DNA from 3 places in the Aneurinibacillus uraniidurans genome. Region 3 is predicted to be linked to each of the others. Evidence: riboswitches for the same ligand, from Rfam matches in the RefSeq annotation. Region 3 holds a riboswitch; each other region holds the start of a gene.
The links. A riboswitch is a leader RNA that binds a small molecule or an ion and turns the genes downstream of it on or off. The one in region 3 is predicted to bind thiamine pyrophosphate.
Positions count from the first base shown of each region.

Region 1: another riboswitch for thiamine pyrophosphate. It lies ahead of thiC (phosphomethylpyrimidine synthase ThiC); the one in region 3 lies ahead of PO771_RS05430 (ABC transporter ATP-binding protein).
Region 2: another riboswitch for thiamine pyrophosphate. It lies ahead of PO771_RS14975 (thiamine phosphate synthase); the one in region 3 lies ahead of PO771_RS05430 (ABC transporter ATP-binding protein).

Region 1 covers NZ_CP116902.1:3,046,521-3,048,787, forward strand. The annotation lists gene thiC (phosphomethylpyrimidine synthase ThiC) at 1-1,346, opposite strand, end outside; TPP riboswitch at 1,495-1,609, opposite strand; gene rbsB (ribose ABC transporter substrate-binding protein RbsB) at 1,688-2,267, opposite strand, start outside.
Region 2 covers NZ_CP116902.1:2,988,226-2,990,492, forward strand. The annotation lists gene PO771_RS14970 (DEAD/DEAH box helicase) at 1-521, opposite strand, end outside; TPP riboswitch at 660-774, shown strand; gene PO771_RS14975 (thiamine phosphate synthase) at 869-1,495, shown strand; gene thiO (glycine oxidase ThiO) at 1,482-2,267, shown strand, end outside.
Region 3 covers NZ_CP116902.1:1,081,937-1,084,203, reverse strand. The annotation lists gene PO771_RS05435 (ABC transporter permease) at 1-227, opposite strand, end outside; gene PO771_RS05430 (ABC transporter ATP-binding protein) at 224-970, opposite strand; TPP riboswitch at 1,046-1,146, opposite strand; gene PO771_RS05425 (3'-5' exonuclease) at 1,325-2,080, shown strand; gene acsA (acetate--CoA ligase) at 2,133-2,267, opposite strand, start outside.

The DNA of each region.
Region 1 (2,267 bases), 1.9 Mb from region 3:
CATAACATAGCTGTTCCATACCATCCAATCATCGCCGCCCCGATCGCTGATGTGATGTGATCATATCCCGGTGCAATATCCGTTGTCAGTGGACCGAGCGTATAAAACGGTGCTTCCTGACAAACTTCTAGCTGTCGATCCATGTTTTCTTTAATTTTATGCATCGGCACATGCCCCGGTCCTTCTACGATCACCTGTACGTCATGCTTCCAGGCAATCTTCGTTAATTCCCCGAGTGTTTCTAATTCAGCGAACTGTGCCTCATCATTCGCATCGGCAATACTGCCTGGGCGCAATCCATCCCCTAATGAGAAAGCAACATCATATGCTTTCATGATTTCGCAAATTTCCTCAAAATGTGTATATAAGAAGTTTTCCTGATGATGAGCCAAGCACCAAGCTGCCATAATGGAGCCCCCACGCGACACGATACCAGTTACCCGTTTCGCTGTAAGAGGAATGTAGCGAAGGAGTACACCCGCATGGATGGTAAAGTAATCTACCCCTTGCTCTGCTTGCTCAATCAATGTATCGCGGAAAATCTCCCACGTAAGTTCTTCCGCCTTTCCTCCCACTTTCTCAAGCGCTTGATAAATCGGAACGGTACCAATTGGAACGGGAGAATTACGCACGATCCACTCACGTGTGGCATGAATGTTTTTCCCCGTAGAAAGATCCATAATCGTATCCGCACCCCAGCGAATCGCCCACGTCATTTTTTCTACTTCTTCCTCAATCGACGAGGTAACGGCTGAATTCCCGATATTGGCATTAATTTTCACGTGGAAGTTACGTCCAATAATCATCGGCTCGCTTTCTGGATGATTAATATTAGACGGGATGATCGCACGTCCTGCTGCAATCTCTTGTCTTACAAATTCCGGCTCCATGTTCTCGCGAATCGCAACAAACTCCATCTCAGGTGTGATGATGCCGCGACGTGCATAATGAAGCTGCGTAACATTTTGCCCTTGTTTCGCCCGGAGTGGTTTCCGAATCAGTCCCGGAAATACCTCATGATTCTCTAATTCCTCTCCAAGACGCAAACCATTATCTTCCGGCTTTACCGCTCTGCCTTCATATTCCTCAGCATCTCCACGCTCTTCAATCCAGTTCTGACGGATTTTCGCAATTCCTTCGCGAATGTTTACCTCACATGCTTCATCTGTGTACGGACCACTCGTGTCATAAATGCGCACTGGTGCATTTTCAACTACCACTTCCCCGTTTTGGGAAGGAGACAAAGCAACCTCACGAACAGGTACACGAATGTCTGGTCGTGACCCTTCTATGTATACTTTCTGACTGTTTGGAAACCCTTTGACTCCCCAATTTTGCTCTTGCATGTTTCTTCCTCCTTTTTCGTGTGTACTACACAAAAGGACAGGATAAGGATCAGCATAATAAAAGCCGGGCCCTATAAAGGGACCCGGCTCGTTATACATGAGAGATCTAGCAAGGCACAACACAAACGAATGCCTTGTAGCTACAGATAACTCATACGAACTACTTTCCTACGCTGGTATGATCCAGATCAGGTCCCGAGGGTTTAGAAACGTAGATGCGTTTCAATCTCAGCCCGAACTCTCGGACACCCCTAGTAGTAAACATGTTATGTTTTTATTGTATTCGTGATTACATAGAAACATTAACACTTTCTATTTTAAAAATCAATATGTCGGTATTGCTACTTTTTCGTAACCAATTCAAGCTTAACCGGGATACTCGCTGGAACTTTCTCCCCTTTTACTACTTTTTTCGCAGCTTCTACCGCTTGTTTTCCAATCAGCTCTGGTTTCTGAGCAATGGTAGCGCTCATCCGACCGTCTTGTACAGCTTTTACCGCATCAGCTGTAGCATCAAACCCGACAACGACCACATCTTTTAAGCCCGCTGCCTGAATCGCTTGAATAGCTCCGAGTGCCATTTCATCGTTATGGGCAAATACAGCTTTGACATCTTTATTAGCCTGAAGAATGTTCTCCATTACGCTCAATCCTTTGGCGCGGTCAAAATCAGCTGGCTGCTTCGCGACAACTTTTACGCCTGGTTCTTTATCGACGATTTCATGGAATCCTTGGCCACGCTCACGAGCTGCTGAAGAACCTGGAATGCCTTCAAGTTCAACGATATTACCCTTCTTGCCGATTTTATCGAGTAAATATTTAGCTGCCATACGGCCACCCTCTACGTTATCAGACGCTACATGAGAGACAACCTTGCCCCCTTCTGCACTACGGTCAACTGTAATAACCGGGATATTAGCA
Region 2 (2,267 bases), 1.9 Mb from region 3:
TGTGCAGTCTGAATAAACACTTCCTCTACTTCCTGTACAAAGCCCATCTCCAGCATTTTATCCGCTTCATCCAGCACCATTGTATGAATGCGTCCGAAATGCAATGTTTCACGACGCAAATGATCAAGAATACGTCCCGGTGTCCCCACTACAATCTGAATCCGACCTGATAACTTGCTAATCTGGCGCATGATGTCCTGTCCACCGTGCAGCGACAATACTTGTACGTTCATATGTTTACCCAGCTCAGCAATATCATCGGTGATCTGGATCGCTAGCTCACGTGTCGGCGTCATGACCAGCGCCTGCACATCACTTGCGTTCGGATCGAGCTTCTGAAGAATGGGAATAACGAACGCTGCTGTTTTCCCCGTTCCCGTCTGCGCCTGCCCAAGCACGTCTTTTCCTTCAAGGGCCAATGGAATTGCCTGTTCCTGAATGGGAGTCGGCTGTTTATAATACAGGTCTGCAATCCCCTGCATAATTTCCGGTTTTAGCTTAAACTGCTCAAATGATTTCATATGTTTCTTCCTTTCTTAATGCCAAAAAAAGCATACTGCTTCTATTGTACCCGAACTTTTGTATTTAGACCACTTTGCATTTTTTCCTTGCATTATGTATGAGGTGCAGTATAATAAAAGCAAAATTTGATACCTTTCGTAAACTGCTGGGGGATCCCGATGAGTCGGGCTGAGAATGAAACGCGATGAAGTTTCTAAACTCCTGGGACCTGATCTGGTTAGTACCAGCGTAGGAAAGCAGGCGACTATACATAGCGCATGAAGCGTTCTCAAGTCGGGTCCCATAAGTGGGACCCGACTTTTTTGCTGTGAAAATAGATGAGGGAGCGAAAAAAATGAGGGAATTCATGCGTGAATTTCATGTGATCAGCACCGGGAGACAATCACCAGAGCAAGTAGTAGAAATCGTTCGAACCATCGCACCGTATGTGGATGTGTTTCACCTGCGAGAGAAACAGCTGACCGCCCGTGACTTGTATACCCTTGGGCAGACACTTTTGCTCGAAGCAGACCTGCCTCCCCACAAGCTTGCGATAAATGATCGACTCGATGTAGCCATAGCGCTAGGGGCTGGTACGGTTCATCTCGCCGGACATAGTCTCTCCCCTGATATCGTACGTAGCAACGCACCCGGCATACGAATCGGTGTCTCGGTTCACAGCTTAGGAGAAGCTACGGCGGCAGAAGCTGCCGGTGCAGATTATCTTCTTTTCGGGCATGTATTTCCATCTGGCTCCAAGCCAGGACTCACGCCGCGCGGAACAGAAGCGCTGCGGAGAGTAGCAGAAGCTTGTACGATTCCCGTACTTGCACTTGGTGGTATCACTTCAACTGTTCTGCCCGATATCATCGAGGCCGGGGCTATGGGGGCAGCTGTTCTATCTGCCGTGATGGATGCTGCACAGCCTGCTGAGATCAGCAAACAACTCTATACCATTCTGAGACAAGGAGTGATCAACGATGAAAACATATGATGCCGTTATTATTGGCGGCGGTGTGATCGGTACAGCCATTGCTTATTATGCGGCAAAACGCGGACAAAAAGTAGTTGTATTGGAAAAAGACTGCCTGGCCGCTCATGCTTCCCGTGCAGCAGGCGGTATGCTCGGCGCACAGGTAGAATTCCCTGAGCCGGGACCACTTGTCGAACTGTCGCTGTACAGCCGCGCGATGTTCCGCGAGCTTGCAGCAGAACTACAACAGGCGGCAGGCGTTGATATTGGTCTTAATGAATCTGGGATGCTGCGCACAGCCTGGACAGAAGAAGAAAAGCAAACGCTGCTTACACAAGCAATCTGGCAACGAGCTGCAGGACTGCAAGCAGACTGGATGGAGACAGCAGACGTGCAGGCGCTGGAACCAGCTGTCAGCTCAGAAATCAAAGGGGCGCTCTGGCTTCCAGATGACACACAAGTATCCGCTCCCCATCTGTCACGTGCCTTTGCCGCAGCCGCAGCCCGACTTGGAGCGTCTCTTGTTGAGCGCTGTGCTGTCACAAACTTTCGGATGAATGGCTCTCATATTGAAGCTGTGCAGACTAGCAAGGGAGAATTCAGCGGTGAACAGTACATCATCGCAGGCGGGGCTTGGAGCGGTGAACTTACAAAGCTGCTTGATGCTCCACTGCCTGTATTCCCATTAAAAGGCGAGGCCTTCTCTGTACTTGCTGTGCCGCAGCCAATCGCGCGCACTGTTTATTCTCACGGTTGCTATATCGTGCCAAAAGAAGGAAATCGTCTACTTGTT
Region 3 (2,267 bases):
GCTAGCAGAATGGATAGCAAGAGCCCTATCATCATCTCTTCAAATGTAGCCAACAGGTGAACACCGAACAGTTCATCGCTGTAGCTGATCAGCCCTGCCATAATCTCGCTCGGTGCCGGAAGGATGAAAGACGGAACGCCGCCCATTTTGACACCGATCTCCCAGGCAGCTAGCAGCACTACGAAAAAAACAGCGGCTGGCCAGTATGTATGTAACTGCCTTCTCATTTTCCCTTCCTCCCGCTGATCATATGTGTCAACTGCTGGCGATACGCGGTAAACTCCGGTGTGAAGACCAGTTCTTTCGTACGTGGACGACGCAGTTGAATCGGCATCTCCACGCAATTTTCACCTGGACGCAGCACAAGCACTCGATCACTTACAAGCACTGCTTCTTCAATATCATGCGTAATAAAGAGTACTGTTTTGCCAAGCTGTTCCCAAATGCTTAGCAGCCATTCCTGCATATCCTGACGGGTTAGCGTGTCAAGTGCCCCGAATGGTTCATCCAGCAACAGAACATCAGCCCCTGTCATAATGGTTCGCAAAAACGATACCCGCTGCCGCATTCCACCAGACAGCTGGGATGGATACGCATCTGCATAACCGGACAGCCCGGCGCGAATGATCCACTCCTGCGCCTGCCGAACAGCCTCTTCTCTTGGCTGCCCTGCTATTTCTGCCGGAAGCAAAATATTATCCAGCACCGTGCGCCACGGAAGGAGCAGATCTTTTTGCGGCATCAGCGCTACTTTTCCCAGTCTATTCTTTTCTTGGACGCCACCAATTTGGATGCTGCCCGCATTCGGTTCGGCAAGCCCTGCTATCAACCGAAAGATCGTGCTTTTCCCAGACCCGCTCGCCCCGATCAGCGAGACGAATTCACCCTGTTGTACAGCAAACGATACATGATCCAATACCGGTGTACTGCTCTTTGGATACTGATATGTTAACTGGTGAACAGCAAGCATTAGCTCTCCCTCCTTCGATCCATTTCCATAGAAAAAGCGCCCTCCTATGGAGTGGCGCGTGTCTGCAAGCATAAAAACAGATCGGCTCCACTTCCCTCCATCGGCATTATCCGCATCAGGTTATAAGGGTCGGGACGACTGCCCCTCTCAGCAACTATGCTCCCCTAGTGGTCGTTTTTGTATTGAATTGTTTTCATCGTACTCCGAATGCTTCTCTCCGTCAATCATTGAATACTCCTTACTAATTTTCTAAATAATCTGTACATTATCCTCCTTATGACGTATGATAAAAGAATGAGAACGCTTGCAAATCTAAGAAAAAAGATTCTTAAGGAGAGAAGGATGTGACAGAAGATGTACTCATTTCCACTTGGTAAATACATCAAGCACATCACAACCAGCTGGTACAAAGAAAAGCCTGCCCTTGACCCTGATCTAGTCGCGGACATCCAGACTATGATTGCTTCCGTGAACCGTCATACTTATGAAGATCAGCTATTAAAACGGATGCGCTTTATTGTGTTTGATACAGAGACGACCGGATTTCATCCGTATGCAGGTGATGAGATTATTTCCATTGGCGCAGTCGTTGTTGAAAACGGTGCCATTCAGGAAAAACTCTTCCATGAACTAATCCAACCACGCAAACCGATTCCAGCGATCGTGACAGAAATCACAGGAATTTCCAATGAAGATGTCGCAGATGCTCCTCCCGTTCTGCCAGTCCTTCATAAATTCCTGCAATTTATCGGAGATGACTACCTGGTTGCCCACTGCGCAGACTTCGATATAAACTTCCTGAACACCAAGCTTAAAAAGCTATGCAAGACAAAGTTAAACAACCCCGTTATTGATACAATGTCGATCTCCTATCATATACTTCCGAACAATAAGTCATATGGGCTTGACACCTTACTTGACCTATATCATATTCAGGTCGAAGGGCGCCACACTGCGCTTGGTGATGCGGTAATGACTGCTGAGCTATTTCTCTGCTTCCTTGATGAATTAGAGAAGCGTGGCATCGAGACCCTGCACGGCCTTGAAGGTTATATTAAGACGATGCACTTACTTCGTCAGAGACAGGAAACAGGCTATGCTTCTATATAAAAAACACACAAAAGAACGGTGCGGATTACATCCTGCACCGTTCTTTTTATAACTAATCTTCCATTGTAGACAAATCTCCTGTCGGAAGGCCAAGCTCCCATGCTTTCAAAACACGACGCATAATTTTACCGGAACGTGTCTTCGGAAGCTTGTCACGGAATTCAATCTGACGCGGCGCGGCATGCGC